Regions from separate parts of the Arthrobacter sp. 05T420 genome, predicted to be linked through region 2. Evidence: riboswitches for the same ligand, from Rfam matches in the RefSeq annotation. Region 2 holds a riboswitch; the other holds the start of a gene.

Region 1 (7,520 bases), on a different contig from region 2:
CATCGACACCCCCGGCATCCGGTCCTTCGGGCTGGCCCATGTGGACCCGGACCGGATCCTCCGCTCCTTCCCGGACCTGGAACCGGGCACCGACGACTGCGAACGCGGCTGCAAGCACGACGCCACCGCCGTCAACTGCGGCGTCGACAAGTGGGTTGCCGCCGGGCATGCCGGGCCCTCCGGACCCGCCAGGCTCGCGTCCCTGCGCCGGCTGCTGGGCACAGACCCGCGGATGGAAGCGCAGGAAACCAAGGAACTGGGCACCGTCTCCTAGCCCGCCCCGCAGTAGGACCTGCGGCGCCGGGCCGCGGCCTCCCGCCCGGCAGCCCGGTTTGCCGGTAGTTTGGAACCATGAGCCAACCCGCTTCAAGCTACAACGATGACCTGCGCCTTGCCCATGTCCTGGCAGATTCGGTCGACTCCCAGACCATGAGCCGCTTCAAGGCGCTCGACCTTCGGATCGAGACGAAGCCGGACCTGACGCCCGTCACCGATGCCGACAAGTCCGCCGAGGAGGCCATCCGTGGCCAGCTCTCCCGGTCCCGGCCGCGCGACGCGGTCCTGGGCGAAGAATTCGGCAGTTCTGGCCATGGCTCCCGCCGCTGGATCATTGACCCGATCGATGGCACCAAGAACTTTGTCCGCGGCGTCCCGGTCTGGGCCACCCTGATCGCCCTCGTCGATGAGGGCGAGCCGGTGGTCGGCGTCGTCAGCGCGCCGGCGCTGGGCAAACGCTGGTGGGCCGCCAAGGGTGCGGGCGCCTACACAGGCCGCTCGCTCGCCGCCGCCACACGGCTGAAGGTCTCCAACGTCTCCAACCTCGAGGACGCCTCGCTGTCCTACTCCAGCCTGGGCGGCTGGAAGCAGCGCGGGAACCTGGACGAGTTCCTGGGCCTCACCGAGGAAGTCTGGCGCACCCGTGCCTACGGCGACTTCTGGTCCTACTGCCTCGTTGCCGAGGGTGCCGTGGACATCGCCTGCGAGCCTGAGCTGAACCTCTACGACATGGCGGCCCTGGTGCCGATCGTTACCGAGGCCGGCGGCCGCTTCACCTCGCTCGAGGGCGAGGACGGCCCCTTCGGCGGCAACGCCCTCGCCACCAACTCCATCCTCCACTCAGAAGTCCTCAAGCGGCTCAACCCCGACCTCGACGACCTCCTCTAGGCCCCCTCAAGGATTCCCAAGGGCCGCTGTACGACGCTGTCCCCAGCTTCGCTGCCGTCAAGGCGCGGAGCGGGCATCGAGTGGCAGGAGGGCAGCCATGTCTGGATCGGTTCACCCCAAGGATCCCGAAACCCCCGACGCCGGCGTCGGTCCGGTTCTACTGGTCCTGGTTGCGAAGTACCGGGACCTGGACATTGAGTCCGCCGCCCGGCTCCAGGCCGTCTCCTCGGAGCTGGGCCAACATCTGCTCGCCAGCAGTTCCGCCGTGTCCGGAGCCGTGGTCGTGTCCACTTGCAGCCGCTTCGAGATCTACTGCGAGGTGGCGTCCAGGGACCATGTAGATGCCGCCTGCACCGTTGCCCTGGGTACGGTCCGCCTCTGCACGGGCCTGCCCGCCGTCCGGCTTGCGTCCCTGTTCGAACACTCGTCTGGCGCGTCCGCGGCGGAGCATCTCTTCGCCGTTGCAGCCGGCCTGAACTCCGTTGTGGTGGGTGAGCGTCAAGTCGCCGGCCAGGTCCGCCGCGCCCTCGCTGAAGCACAAGCCGCAGGTACTGCGAGCGGGCTTTTGGTCCGGCTGTTTCAGGAGGCCTCCCGCACGGGCAGGGACGTGGGGGCGCGGACCACGCTCAGCAGCGCCAGCAGGTCCATAGCCTCGGTGGCCCTTGAACTGGCCACTGCCGGAGTCGCGTACCCGTCCCTGACTGATGCTTCCGTAGTCCTCTTCGGCACCGGTTCCTACGCCGCGTGCGTCGCGGAGATCCTCAGGAGCAAACGATGCCCCACCATTTCCGTCTTCTCCCAATCCGGCCGCGCGGAGGCCTTTGTGGCAAGCAGGGGTGGCACGGCGCTGACGGCACAGGTGCTGCCCGCCGCTGTTGCCCGGGCAGACATACTGATTGGCTGCAGCGGCACGGAGACGCGCATCGCTGCCGGCCAACTGGCGCAGTGGAGAGGTGGCAGTGGCCGTGCCCTCACCGTCGTCGATCTCGCTCTGAGCCATGACTTCGACCCCCACGTGGCGGATCTGCCGGGCATTGAACTGATCACCCTGGATTCAGTGCGATCCGCGGCTCCCCCTGCGGACTCCGAGGCGCTCCGCCTCGCCCGCACAATGGTCCGGCAGGCGGCGCACCGTTTCGAAGATCGAGAGGAACTGCGCGCAGTCGACGCCGCCATCGTGGCCCTGCGCCGGCACGTCCAGCAGGTCCTCGAGGCCGAAGTGGAGCGCACCATGAAGCAACATGGGCGCGGCGCCCAGGCAGAGGATGTGAACCTCGCGATGCGCCGGCTGGTCCGCCGGCTGCTTCACCTCCCCACGGTCCGCGCCAGGGAACTGGCCACGGACGGCCGCCAGCACGACTACGCGGCTGCGCTGGAAGCCCTGTTCGGCCTCAGCGTCCAGCCCGCTGGCGGCCGGAGCCCCGGGACCGCCACTGTGGTCGGCTTGAGGCGGCCGACTTGGGAATTGAGGGAGGCGGAGTCTGCGATGAGAGCGTGCGGCGGGGCCGATCCGCGCGGCGGATGCCCGGGAGCCTGCCCGGCGCGCCGCGTCACAGTGCCGTCCTTGGATGGTGTCACGGCGGCTCCGTAGCCCTGGTCCGTAACAATCCGCTTCACAATCGGTGACCGCCTTTTCCCCGGCTGCGCGTATGTCCTACGCTCGATGCAGGTCACGAGTGCCAGCGCTAAACCCCGGTTTGCTGGCCGGCAACCCTCCAGACGCGGTGGGGTGCCCCGGGTGACGACCTGGCCGGTCCGGAACGGACCCGGCAAGCGCGGATTCCCACGATGTGGGGGTCCTGGTCGAGTGAGGTCCCATGACAACTGCCATTTTTCCCGCTGCCCCCGAATTTCACGCCCTCGCGGGCCGCCCGCTGGCGGCCGTCACCGGGGCCGAAATCCAGGCCCCGCTGATCACAGGCGGCCATGCCCGCTACGCCAACCTCGACTACGGCGCCTCCGCCCCGGCCCTGTCCGTGGTCTCGGCCTACTTGAACGAAATCCTGCCTTACTACGCGAGCGTGCACCGCGGCGCCGGCTACGCATCGCAGATCAGCACGTCCGTCTACGAGAATGCCCGGGACATCGTGCGGGACTTCGTGGGCGGCCGGGCGGACGATTCCGTGATCTTCACCCGCAACACCACCGATTCCCTGAACCTGCTGGCCGGCTGCCTGCCGCTCCGTGACGGCCGGCCCACGGGCGAGGTCCTGTATCTCGACATCGAGCACCACGCCAACCTCCTGCCCTGGCAGAGTGTCCCGCACCGCAGCGTCGTCGCTGCCCCCACCCTTGCGGCCACCGTGGACCGCCTGCGGGACGAGCTCGCGCGCGGCGGCGTCAGCCTGCTGGCCGTCACCGGCGCTTCCAATGTCACGGGGGAAATCCTGCCGATCCGGACCCTCGCCGCCCTGGCGCACGAGTACGGCGCCAGGATCGTTGTCGACGCCGCACAGCTGGCCCCGCACCGGCGGATCGACATCACCGCGGACGACGTCGACTACCTCGCCTTCTCGGGGCACAAGCTGTACGCCCCGTTCGGCACCGGCGTGCTGGTGGGCCGGACGGACTGGCTCGACGCCGGCACCCCGCACCTGGCCGGCGGCGGCGCGGTCCGCGACGCCCGGCTCGACTCCGTCAGCTGGACCACCGGACCCGCCCGGCACGAGGGCGGCTCGCCGAACGTCCTCGGTGCGGCCGCGCTGGCCCGCGCCACCCAGGTGATCGCAGCCCTGGACCCGGAACAGTGGCAGGCCCACGAGGACGCCATCCGGTCCTTCCTCGTCGAGGGCCTGCAGGGCATCGACGGCGTGACCGTGCACCGGATTTTTGCCGATTCGTCCACCCCTTCTTCCCCCGGAGGCGACTTGCCGGGCACCGGCACCATCGGTGTCGTAAACTTTTCCGTGGAAGGCTACGACGCCGGGCTGGTGGCCGCCTACCTGTCGGCCGAACACGGCATTGGCCTGCGCGACGGGCGCTTCTGCGCCCACCCGCTGCTCAAGCGGCTCGGCCTGCCCGCCGGCTCCTTGCGGGCCAGCTTCGGCCTCGGCTCACGGCTGGAGGATGCCGAGCGCCTGCTGGCCGGCCTGCAGCAGTTGCGGCAGAACGGACTCGGCTGGGACTACGTGGTGGACGCCGGCCGCTGGGTGCCGGCCAACGATACCCGCAGCTACCCCCACTGGGCCCCGAACACCCCGGGCACCGCCGGTGCCGCGCCCTGCACGGAGGACTAGGCACGGCGCCCGTGCGGTAAATTCGAAAGGTATCTGAAACCAGCAGTACCTTCCCGAAGGAGAGCGCACGTGGCAAGCGGCGGGCCCAAGCTCCACAGTGAGCGGCGCCAGGAACTCGGCCAAAGTTTCCAGGACGGCGGCGAGCACTACGAACGCGTCCGCCCGGGGTATCCGCAGGAGTCGGCCGACTGGCTGATCCCGGCGGGGGCCAAGGATGCCGCGGACATCGGCGCCGGCACCGGCAAGTTCACTGCGCTTCTGGCGGCCCGCGGCCTGCATACGGTGGCCATTGATCCCTCGGCCGACATGCTGGAGCAGTTGCGCCGCACCCTGCCGGAGGTCACCGCCATCGAGGGCAGCGCCGAGGACACGGGCCTGCCGCCGGAGACGTTCGATCTCGTCACGGTCGCCCAGGCATGGCACTGGTGCGATCCCCGCCTGGCGAGCACCGAGATTGCCCGGATCCTGCGGCCGCACGGTGTGCTGGGCCTGATCTGGAACCAACTGGACACCGCTGCGCCCTGGGTGCACCGGCTCTCGCGCATCATGCACGCCGGGGACGTCCACAAACCGCACTTCCGCCCGCCCGTGGGTTCCGAGTTCACCGGGCTGGAGAGCCACCTGACCCGGTGGGAGGATTCGGTCACCACGGCGGACATCCAGGAGCTGACAAAGTCCCGCAGCTACTACCTCGCGGCATCGGATTCCACCCGGGCCAAAGTAATGTCCAACCTCGACTGGTACCTGCACGAGCATCTGGGCCATGCCCCAGGCGCAGTGCTGCGGCTGCCCTACCTGACCCAGACGTGGCGGGCCTTCCGGATTGCGTAAGGCCCCGGCCGGGGCATATTGTTTCGGTATGCCTAATAGTCGCTTGTAGGCATGCGAAACTTTGAACCGGGCGCTTTTCCGGCCGGTGCCGATCATCGCGTCAACGCAGACGCGCCATTCACGGGAGCTGGCAGTGCTGGATGTAAGGGGCCACGAGCAGTCGCCGCAGGACGCGCGCACCTATAAACATCCGGGTGCCCGCAGGGCCCTGATCGGCCTGCTGGGGCCGGCGTTCGTGGCGTCGATCGCCTACGTGGACCCCGGAAACGTGGCCGCCAACCTGACCGCAGGCGCACAGTACGGCTACCTGCTGGTGTGGGTACTCGTGGTCGCCAACATCATGGCAGTCCTAGTCCAGTACCAGTCCGCCAAGCTCGGGATCGTCACGGGAAAGAGCCTCCCGGAGATCCTCGGCGAGCGGCTCAAACCGTTCTGGCGTCGCGCCTTCTGGCTGCAGGCCGAAGTCGTGGCCGCCGCTACCGACCTCGCCGAGGTGGTGGGCGGGGCAATCGCCCTGTACCTGCTTTTCGGACTCCCCCTCCCCCTTGGCGCCGTGATTGTCGGTGCGGTGTCGATGCTCCTGCTCGCGGTGCAGGCCCGACAGAAACAGCGGCCCTTCGAATTCATCATCATGTTCCTGCTCGGCATCATCACCATCGGTTTCCTGGCCGGGCTGTTCATCAGCCCGCCGGATCCGCGCGCCGCCCTGGCCGGGCTGGTGCCCGGCTTCCAGGGTCCGGAGACTGTGCTGCTGGCCGCCAGCATGCTCGGCGCTACCGTCATGCCGCACGCCATCTACGTCCATTCGGCCCTGTCCCGGGACCGGCACCGCCCAGACGAACACCTGCATGTTCCACCGGCGGCCGTCGCGCGCCTGGTCAGGGCTACCCGGTTCGACGTCGTGGCCGCGCTGGCGATCGCCGGGCTGGTCAACATCGGCATGCTGCTCCTTGCCGCTTCCACCCTTGGCGGGGAAGAGGGCACGGAGACGATCGAGGGCGCGCACGCCGCCATCACCGCCAATCTCGGCCCCATCATCGGTGTGATCTTCGCAGTCGGGCTGCTCGCGTCCGGCCTGGCCTCGACCTCGGTGGGCTGCTATGCAGGCGGAACCATCATGCAGGGCCTGCTCAAGATCAAGATTCCTGTCATGGCCCGGCGCGTGGTGACCCTGATTCCGGCCGTTGTGCTGCTGGCGGTCGGCTTCGACCCCACCTGGGCGCTCGTCTTGAGCCAGGTGGTCCTCAGCTTCGGGATTCCCTTTGTCCTCGTCCCGCTGGTGGTACTGACCAGCAGCAAGGCCCTGATGGGCCGGTTTGCCGACGGCCTGGCCCTCCGCATCGCAGCCATCATCAGCGTGGTGCTCGTCGTGGCACTTAATGTGGTGCTGCTGTGGCTCACTTTCTCCCGAGGAAGCTGACGGTAGGCTTAGGTCTGTGAAGACCAGTGCGCCCTCCTCCTCGATCGAGGACTACGTCAAGGTCATCTATTCGTTCACCGAATGGCAGCCGAAACCCATCACCTCCACGCAGCTGGCGCAGCGCCTGGGCGTCGCCAACTCCTCGGTTTCGGAAATGGTCCGCAAGCTCAAGGACCAAGGCCTCGTAGACCACAAGCCCTATAGTGCCGTCACTCTCACCAGCGACGGCGTCCGGCTCGCCCTGTCCATGGTCCGGCGGCACCGGTTGCTCGAGACTTTCCTCGTCCGGGAGCTCGGCTACCGCTGGGACGAGGTCCACGACGAAGCAGAGCTCCTTGAGCACGCCGTCTCCGACACCTTCATTGAGCGGATGGCGGCCAAGCTCGGAAACCCCGCCCGGGACCCGCACGGCGATCCCATCCCGGCCGCGGACGGCTCCGTGCTGGTGCCCGCCGCCCACCGCCTGAGCGAACTCGACGACGGCCATACCGGCCGGATCACCCGGATCAGCGACGAGAACCCGGAGCTGCTGCGCTACCTCGCCGCCCAGGACATCGACCTCGACGCCGAGGTGGAGGTGGTGGGCCGGAGGCCGTTCGGCGGTCCGATCGTGGTGCGGATCGGTGCCGCCGCGGCACCGCGGGAATTCGACTTTGCCGAAGAAGTCGCCTCGGCCCTCTGGGTCCACAGCGATGCCGCGCACGCAGGCTGCAGCGCCCCCGCCCATGATTGAAACGTGAGCTGAGTGAAAAGCGCGCTGGACGATCGCCGGACCGTGCCGCGCCCCGGCGTACCGGGCTGGAAGGCCTGGTCCGCCGTCGCCGTCGGCGGGTTGATCGGAACTGAGCTGCGGTTCGGCGCCGGCCTGA
Region 2 (7,520 bases):
TTCAGGAGCCAGGCCGGCAGCCCGCGCCGGCCTGGACATGGGTCTCATCTCATCACGCACTGACCGGACCATGGTCGGGGGCGGGGCCGGGGCCAGGCGTGCTGGTCCTCACCCCAGGGCGTCCGCGGGAATTGCCGGGCACCGCCGGAACGAGGCGGGGTTGAACGCCGGGAGCATGAAGGTTGCCAGTACGGCGTCGAGCATTTCCGGGGCCCACGTACTGTTCTCCCCGAGGGTCGCGCAGACTCCCAGCACCACAGGGGTTCCGTCCGCGCGGCGGCGGATCTGGACCTGGACTGGCCCGGTCAGCCCGAGCGTGCGGACGGCGGCCAGGCCCAGCTTCCGTACGTCCCCGGCCTCGCTGGCGGGCACCCTGCGACTTACCTCGTCGCTGCCGGCGCGTCCATACGGAGTCCTGGTCTTCTCCAGGACCACCGCCACTGGCGCCATCGCGTTGCGTGCCGGGGTGCCGAACACCAGACAGACATAGTCGGCGCCCGGGATGAACTCCTGGACAAGCTGCCCCGCGGGCATGTTCTTCCAGGTGACGGAGGCCGTTCCGGCCAGCACGTGGACCCCACGGGAGCCTTCGAAGACCCGCGGCTTGACCACCACGGGACCGCTGAGGCCGGCTAGGGATGCCGGCGCGGCAGCGAGGTCGCCCGGAACGCCGAACCGGGGCACCGGAATGCCGGCTGCCTGCAACGCCCAGGTGGTAAACAGGTTGTCGTTGGCGAGCGCCACCGCGGCAGGGTCGCCCACGATGATCCGCACGTCCTGGGCGAATCCGGCACGGGCTGCGGCCAGGACCGGAAGTTCCACGGTGAGGGTCGGAATGATGACGTTGATGGCTTCGCGATCCACCAGCCGGCGCAGGTCCAGGATCATGTCCGGGTCCGTCGCGGGCAAGAGCCTGGCCGCGGCTGCGGAGGGAGCAGCCTCCGCCTGGCGAGTGTCGGCGCGGGCATCGGAGCCCAGATACGGAAGGCCGCGGGCTTCGAGTTGGGCCGCGACCGTACGGCCGGCGGCGCTTGCTATCCCGGTAACCAGTATGCGCGGGCCCACAATTGCTCCATTCCGCCGTCACCGGCGGGGCCGCTGCTGCGGCTCCGACGGTTCCGGCCACCGATTCATAGGCTTGTTGACGGACGACTCGATTTACGGACTGCTGATTTACGCACTGCTGATTGACGGACTGCCCGGATCTGCCGCAACTCGCGCCGACACGCAGGACCATTCCCCTAGTAGACGGCGAATCGTCCGCGCACACACGAGTGGGCAATACCCGAAGTTGGAGCCCGCTACTACTTGCCTGAGGCACGCATACGGTCCGCCGGCCGGCACAGGCTGTTGCGCGTGGCCCGGTTACGGAACATGACGACGGCGGCCGTGCGGGCCGGCGTCGTTGGTGTTACGTTTTTGGGGAGTAATGAGAACCGGCGCCAAGCCCTGACTGGCCGGTCGGCAACCCTCCCTTTTCGCGGCGGGGTGCCTCAGGTGAATACTCGGCATATCGACCATTCGAGCTGCAAGCGTGAAAGAGGAGATCCGTCGTGCCCGACACGTCAACACCCGCTGTACCCGAAATACTCAGTTCATCAGCCGCCCCAGACACAGCCACCCGTGCAGCAACCAGCGCGGCCCCCGCCGGCGAGGAAAGGCTGGCCTACCGCCTGTTCACCGGTGCGGATGACCGCGCCTTTTGTGAGCGCGTGTCGGCCGCATTGGCCGAGGGCTACGTCCTGCATGGAAGCCCCGCCGCCAGCTTCAACGGCAGCACCGTGATCGTGGCGCAGGCGCTGGTGCTGCCGGCTGCCATTGCGAGCGCGGACGCCGCCGTGGCCAATGCGGTTGATGAGCTCGACGCCGACGAGTTTGACGCTGTTGGGGCATTCGAGGGGCACGCATGAGCTACGCAGGAGACCTCAGCCCTACTGAGGCGTGGGCCAAGCTTGAGGCGGGAGCCATTCTGGTGGATGTCCGGACCGAGGGCGAATGGGCCCACATCGGCATCCCGGACACCAAGTCCGCAGAAAATGATCCGCTCTTCATCCAGTGGAACCTTGCCGGCGGCACGCCGAATCCGCACTTCGTGGAACAGCTAAAGCGGCAAGCACCGGAGGACACCGCCGTCGAACTGGTGTTCCTGTGCCGCTCCGGTGCCCGGTCGATCGCCGCCGCGACGGCCGCGACGGCCGCCGGCTACACCTCGTACAACGTTCTTGAGGGCTTCGAAGGCGAGACCGACCGCTTTGGCCAACGCACCGTCAACGGCTGGAAGAACCGCGGCCTGCCCACCAACCTCGGAAAAATCTAGTGACTTTCAATCCCGACGCCTCCGGCTGGGCCGCCGACACCCAGGCTGTCCGCGGCGGCCTGGACCGCACCGGCTTCCAGGAAACCACCGAGCCAATCTTCCTCAACTCAGGATTCGTCTACGAGTCCGCGGCCGCCGCCGAGCGCGCCTTCACTGGGGAGGACGAGCGCTTCGTCTACTCCCGCTACGGCAACCCTTCCGTCGCGACGTTCCAGGAGCGGCTCCGGCTGCTCGAGGGAACCGAGGCATGTTTTGCGACGGCGTCCGGCATGTCAGCCGTCTTCACTGCCCTGGGCGCGCTGTTGGCTGCCGGCGACCGCGTGGTCGCAGCCCGCTCACTGTTCGGCTCCTGTTTCGTGATCCTCAACGAGATCCTGCCGCGCTGGGGTGTGGAGACGGTCTTCGTGGACGGACCGGACCTGGAGCAGTGGCAGGTTGCGCTGTCCGAGCCGACCACGGCGGTGTTCTTCGAGTCGCCGTCGAACCCCATGCAGGAAATCGTGGACATCGCCGCCGTGAGCGAACTGGCGCATGCCGCCGGCGCCACGGTGGTGGTCGACAACGTCTTCGCCACCCCGCTGCTGCAGCGTTGCGGAGACCTCGGCGCGGACGTGGTGGTGTACTCCGGCACCAAGCACATCGACGGCCAGGGCAGGGTCCTGGGCGGCGCCATCCTGGGCACCAAGGAATTCATTGACGGGCCCGTCAGGCAGCTCATGCGGCACACCGGTCCGGCGCTCTCGGCCTTCAATGCCTGGGTGCTCACCAAGGGCCTGGAGACCATGGCCCTGCGCGTCAACCATTCCTCGGCCTCTGCCCTGCGGCTGGCGGAATGGCTTGAGGGACAGCCGGCGGTCAGTTGGGTCAAGTACCCGCTGCTGCCGTCCCACCCGCAGTACCCCCTCGCGGTGAAGCAGATGAAGGCCGGCGGGACCGTTCTCACGTTGGAGCTTTCGCCTTCGCCGGGACGCACTGCGAAGCAGGCCGCCTTCGCGCTGCTGGACGCGCTGCGGATCATCGATATCTCCAACAACCTTGGCGACGCCAAGACGCTCATCACGCACCCGGCCACCACCACGCACCGCGCGATGGGCCCGGAAGGCCGTGCGGCGATCGGGCTCAGCGACGGCGTGGTCCGACTTTCGGTGGGCCTGGAGGACGTCGAGGACTTGATCCGCGACCTCGGCCAGGCGCTCAAACAGGTCTAGCGCTCAGGGCCAGTCTTCAAGCAGATCTGGCGCTGCCGGCTCCCCGTCAGCCCCGGCGAACCCTGCCCAGGGGCGATCCCTCGTCGGCCCGTACCTTGGTGGCGGTACCCGGCGCGGCCCCCTGGGTGGTCAGTTCGACGGCCCGTTCGACGACGGCGGGCAGTCCGCCCGCCCGGAACGGCCCGCGCTGCAGCTGCGAACCGGTGCCCTCCGCCAGGATCCGCTCGACGCCCGCGCGCACCAGATCCAGCTCGCCCTGCTCCTCGAGCACCGGGGCCACGAAATCCACCAGTGCCCTGACCACGTCCGCGGCCGGGGCAGGGGTGAAGGTTCCAAAGTCCAGGAGCTCCCCGCGCAGTCCGCAGTTGCTGGCCTGCCAGGCGGCCATCCGCAGCAGCAGTGTGGGCACCGGTGCGGGGTCGACGCCGTCGTTCCACTCCCGCACCGCCGATTCCACGAGGGCGCGCACCAGGACGGCAATCAGGGCAGCGTCCTCGGCCCGCAGGCACACATCGGCGACCCGGATCTCCACGGTGGGATGCTGCCGGCACAGCCGCGCGTCGAAATAGACCATCCCCTCATCCATCAGGACGCCGCTTTGCACCAGCCGGGTCACCACCCGGCGGTAGACGGGCAGGCTGCCGAAGATCATTGTGGGACCGGACCCCGGCCAGCGGTTCCACGCCTGGGTGCGGTAGCTTTCGAATCCGGTCTCGGCCCCGTTCCAGAACGGGGAATTCGCGCTGATTGCAATCAGCACCGCAAGCTTGTCGCGGATCCGGTCCATCACGGCCACGCCCTCCTCCGGGGACTCCACATAGGTGTGGACGTGGAGGCCGCAGGTCAGTTGGTTCCGGACGGTGAGCCCGAAGCGTTGCTGCATGGTCATGTAGCGTGGATTCGGCGTCAGGTGCGTCGCGGAGCCTTGGGGCGACGTGGCCAGGGCTGCGACGCGGCCGCCGTGAGCCCGCGCGGCCTGGTCCGCCAGGGTCCGGCCCCGCCTGAGCTGCCGGAGCAGCTCCGTGTACTCAAGGCACGGATGCGTCTGGGTCTCGATCTGCTCGAGCTTGAGCTCGTAGCTGAAGTCTGCGCCCTCGTGGACCGGTTTCTCTGTCGCGTGAATCCTGGCGGTGTCCGGTTCCTTCGGCGGCACCAGGTTGGGCAACATCAGGTCGGCGAGGGCAAGCAACATCCCCGATTCGGGGTCCACTATCAGCAGTTCTTCCTCCACGCCGAACGTGCGCATGAATCTATTGTGCGTCAGGATCGGCAGAAACGCCCCTACACCGACGCGGGGTCACTCCACGCCCATCCCACGCCTTCGGATGGGCGTGGAGTGACCCCGCGTCGCTTGGGCCGGTCTGGAATCAGTCTTGGAAATACTCAATCTTCGCGCCGATGGTGTTGAGCCGTTCGGCCAGATCCTCATAGCCGCGCTCAATGACATAAATGTTGCGCAGCTCCGAGACCCCGCGGGCGGCCAGCATGGCCAGCAGCAGGCAGGCTGCGGGGCGGAGGGCCGGCGGGCAGCCCACCTCGGCGGCACGCCACTTGGTGGGGCCGTTGACATAAATCCGGTGGGGATCGAGCAGCTGGACCTGGGCGCCCAGTTTGTTCAGTTCCGTCAGGTAGATGGCCCGGTTCTCGTAGACCCAGTCATGGATCATGGTCTGGCCGTGGGCGTTGGCCGCGATCACCGCGAAGAAGGGCAGGTTGTCGATGTTCAGGCCGGGGAAAGGCATGGGGTGGATTTTGTCCTCCGGCGCCCGCAGTTCCGAGGGCTTGGTGGTGACGTCCACCAGGCGGGTGCGGCCGTTGCGGGCAAAGTATTCCCCGGAGACCTCGAGCCGCTGGCCCATCTGCTCGAGCGTGGCGAGTTCGATTTCCATGAACTCGATCGGGACCCGGCGGATGGTGACTTCCGAGTTCGTCACGATGCCGGCGGTGATGAGACTCATCGCCTCGATCGGGTCCTCGGACGGGAAGTATTCGACGTCGGCGTCGATCGACGGGCAGCCGGTGATCTCCAGCGTGGTGGTGCCAACCCCCGCGATTTCCACCCCGAGCATCTGCAGGTAGAAGCAGAGATCCTGCACCATGTAGTTGGGGCTGGCGTTGCGGATGATGGTGGTGCCGCGGCGGTGGGCTGCGGCCATGATGGCGTTCTCGGTCACCGTGTCGCCGCGTTCGCTCAGCACGAAGGAGCGGTCATGGGCGTCCGACGGCGGTGCCTGCACCGCGTAGAACCCGGACTTCGCCTCCACGCTCAGGCCGAACTGCCGCAGTGCCTGCATGTGCGGCTGCACGGTGCGCGTGCCAAGGTCGCAGCCGCCGGCGTATGGCAGCCGGTAGGTGTCGGTCTCGTCCAGCAGCGGCCCCAGGAGCATGATGACGCTGCGGGTCCGGCGGGCCGCCTCCACATCCATGGATGCCAGGTCCAGGACCGCGGGGCGGCGGATCTGGAGGTCGTTTGCGTTGAGCCACGTGCATTCGACGCCGATGCTGGTCAGCACCTCCACGATCCGGTTGACTTCCTCGATCCGGGCCAGCCGGCGCAGGGTGGTGGTGCCGCGGTTGATGAGGCTGGCGCACAACAGCGCGACGCCGGCATTCTTGCTGCTGTTGACGTCCACCGCACCGGCCAGCGTGCGGCCGCCCTCGACCCGGAGGTGGGTCATCTGGGGCCGGCCCACCTTGACGATGCTGTGCCCGACGATCGCCTCCAGTCGCTGGATCATCTTCAGGCTCAGGTTCTGCTTTCCCTGTTCCATCCGGGCGATGGCGCTCTGGCTGGTGCCGAGCTCGGCGGCGAGTTGTCCCTGAGTCCAGCCTTTCGCCCCGCGGGCTTCGCGGAGCAGGAGGCCTACATGTTCAGCAGTCGGTTGAGTCATGTCCCGAAAATATCACGGATGATTTATTAACCCCCGGCATTCCGGCCGGATTGCCGTTAATCTCACAGGGATACCCGCATCATGCGATAACCCGCGCACTGCGGTGCACGGTGGCGCTTGAATCAGTAGTGCCGTCAATGGCTTCGCCAGTGGCGCCGGCGGTTGCGGCGACGCCTACTGGTGCGTGAGGAAGACAAGGTTCCAGCTGCCCGCCACAAGGGCCGCGGCGGCGGCTGCTGCCGCGATGCCGAGCCCGCCCAGCAGCACCCAGGCGTCAAGCCCACTGAAAGTAGACGGCCTGGCCCAGGTCCGCGCGGCGCCGCCGAAGCCGCGGGCCTCCATGGTCACCGCGAGCCGCGAGGCGCTCCGGATCGCCTGCACCAGCAGGCCGAAGCTCTGGCCCAGAGTGGCGCGGAACCGCTGATAGGGGTTACCGCTCGAGCCCACCCCGCGGGCCCGCCGGGCCATGCCGATCGTCTGCCATTGCTCGGTCATGATCCCGACCAGCCGCATGGCGGCCAAGGTGCCCAGGACGAACCGGTGCGGCAGTTTTGCGTTCTGGGCCAGGGCGTCGGCCAGGTCTGTGGGGTCGGTGCAGCTCATCAGCAGCACCGCAGGCAGCGCGATGGCAAGCCCGCGGAGCATGAAGCCGATCCCCAACTGCAGGGAGCCGGCACTGATGGACCAGATCCCGGCGTCGACCAGCACGGAACCGGCGTCGGGCGCCAGGATGGCGGTGCTCCAGCCACCCAGCGCCGCCGCGAGGATCAGCGGCCAGCCCCGCTGCCACAGCAGCGCCAAGGTCAGGCCGGCCAGCGGCAGGAGCAGCAGTTCGAAGGCCAGCGCCACCGATGCCGAGACCCAGTCAATGGACAGCGCCAGGACCATGGTGATCAGGGTGACCGCCGTGAACTTGGCGAGCGGGTTGGCACGGGTCAGCAGCGCATGGTTGCCGCGCAGGCTCAGTGCGTCCCTCATGGCGTGGCCCCTTCCGGCAGCTCAAGTTCCGGGCCCGGAACGGCGGCGGTTTCTCGCGGCCGGAGGCGGAGTTCGGTGCCGCCGAGGACGGCGCTGAATTCGGCGTCGTGCGTCACAGAGACGACG

What was found. A riboswitch is a leader RNA that binds a small molecule or an ion and turns the genes downstream of it on or off. The one in region 2 is predicted to bind S-adenosylmethionine.
Region 1: it holds a riboswitch for S-adenosylmethionine, as region 2 does, so the genes downstream of both, AC1DEM_RS02160 (aminotransferase class V-fold PLP-dependent enzyme) here and AC1DEM_RS19400 (DUF1737 domain-containing protein) in region 2, are expected to answer to the same signal.

Annotation. Positions count from the first base shown of each region.
Region 1 is NZ_JBFTLG010000001.1:462,696-470,215, reverse strand. It holds gene rsgA (ribosome small subunit-dependent GTPase A) at 1-274, shown strand, start outside; gene hisN (histidinol-phosphatase) at 352-1,164, shown strand; gene AC1DEM_RS02165 (glutamyl-tRNA reductase) at 1,262-2,755, shown strand; SAM riboswitch class IV at 2,833-2,946, shown strand; gene AC1DEM_RS02160 (aminotransferase class V-fold PLP-dependent enzyme) at 2,982-4,400, shown strand; gene AC1DEM_RS02155 (class I SAM-dependent methyltransferase) at 4,470-5,231, shown strand; gene AC1DEM_RS02150 (Nramp family divalent metal transporter) at 5,365-6,651, shown strand; gene AC1DEM_RS02145 (metal-dependent transcriptional regulator) at 6,668-7,384, shown strand; gene AC1DEM_RS02140 (fluoride efflux transporter FluC) at 7,397-7,520, shown strand, end outside.
Region 2 is NZ_JBFTLG010000022.1:83,523-91,042, reverse strand. It holds gene AC1DEM_RS19410 (hypothetical protein) at 1-63, shown strand, start outside; gene AC1DEM_RS19405 (ATP-grasp domain-containing protein) at 109-1,065, opposite strand; SAM riboswitch class IV at 1,426-1,541, shown strand; gene AC1DEM_RS19400 (DUF1737 domain-containing protein) at 1,662-1,910, shown strand; gene AC1DEM_RS19395 (rhodanese-like domain-containing protein) at 1,907-2,317, shown strand; gene AC1DEM_RS19390 (O-succinylhomoserine sulfhydrylase) at 2,317-3,525, shown strand; gene AC1DEM_RS19385 (glutamate--cysteine ligase 2) at 3,572-4,771, opposite strand; gene AC1DEM_RS19380 (UDP-N-acetylglucosamine 1-carboxyvinyltransferase) at 4,893-6,416, opposite strand; gene AC1DEM_RS19375 (energy-coupling factor transporter transmembrane component T family protein) at 6,591-7,394, opposite strand; gene AC1DEM_RS19370 (ABC transporter ATP-binding protein) at 7,391-7,520, opposite strand, start outside.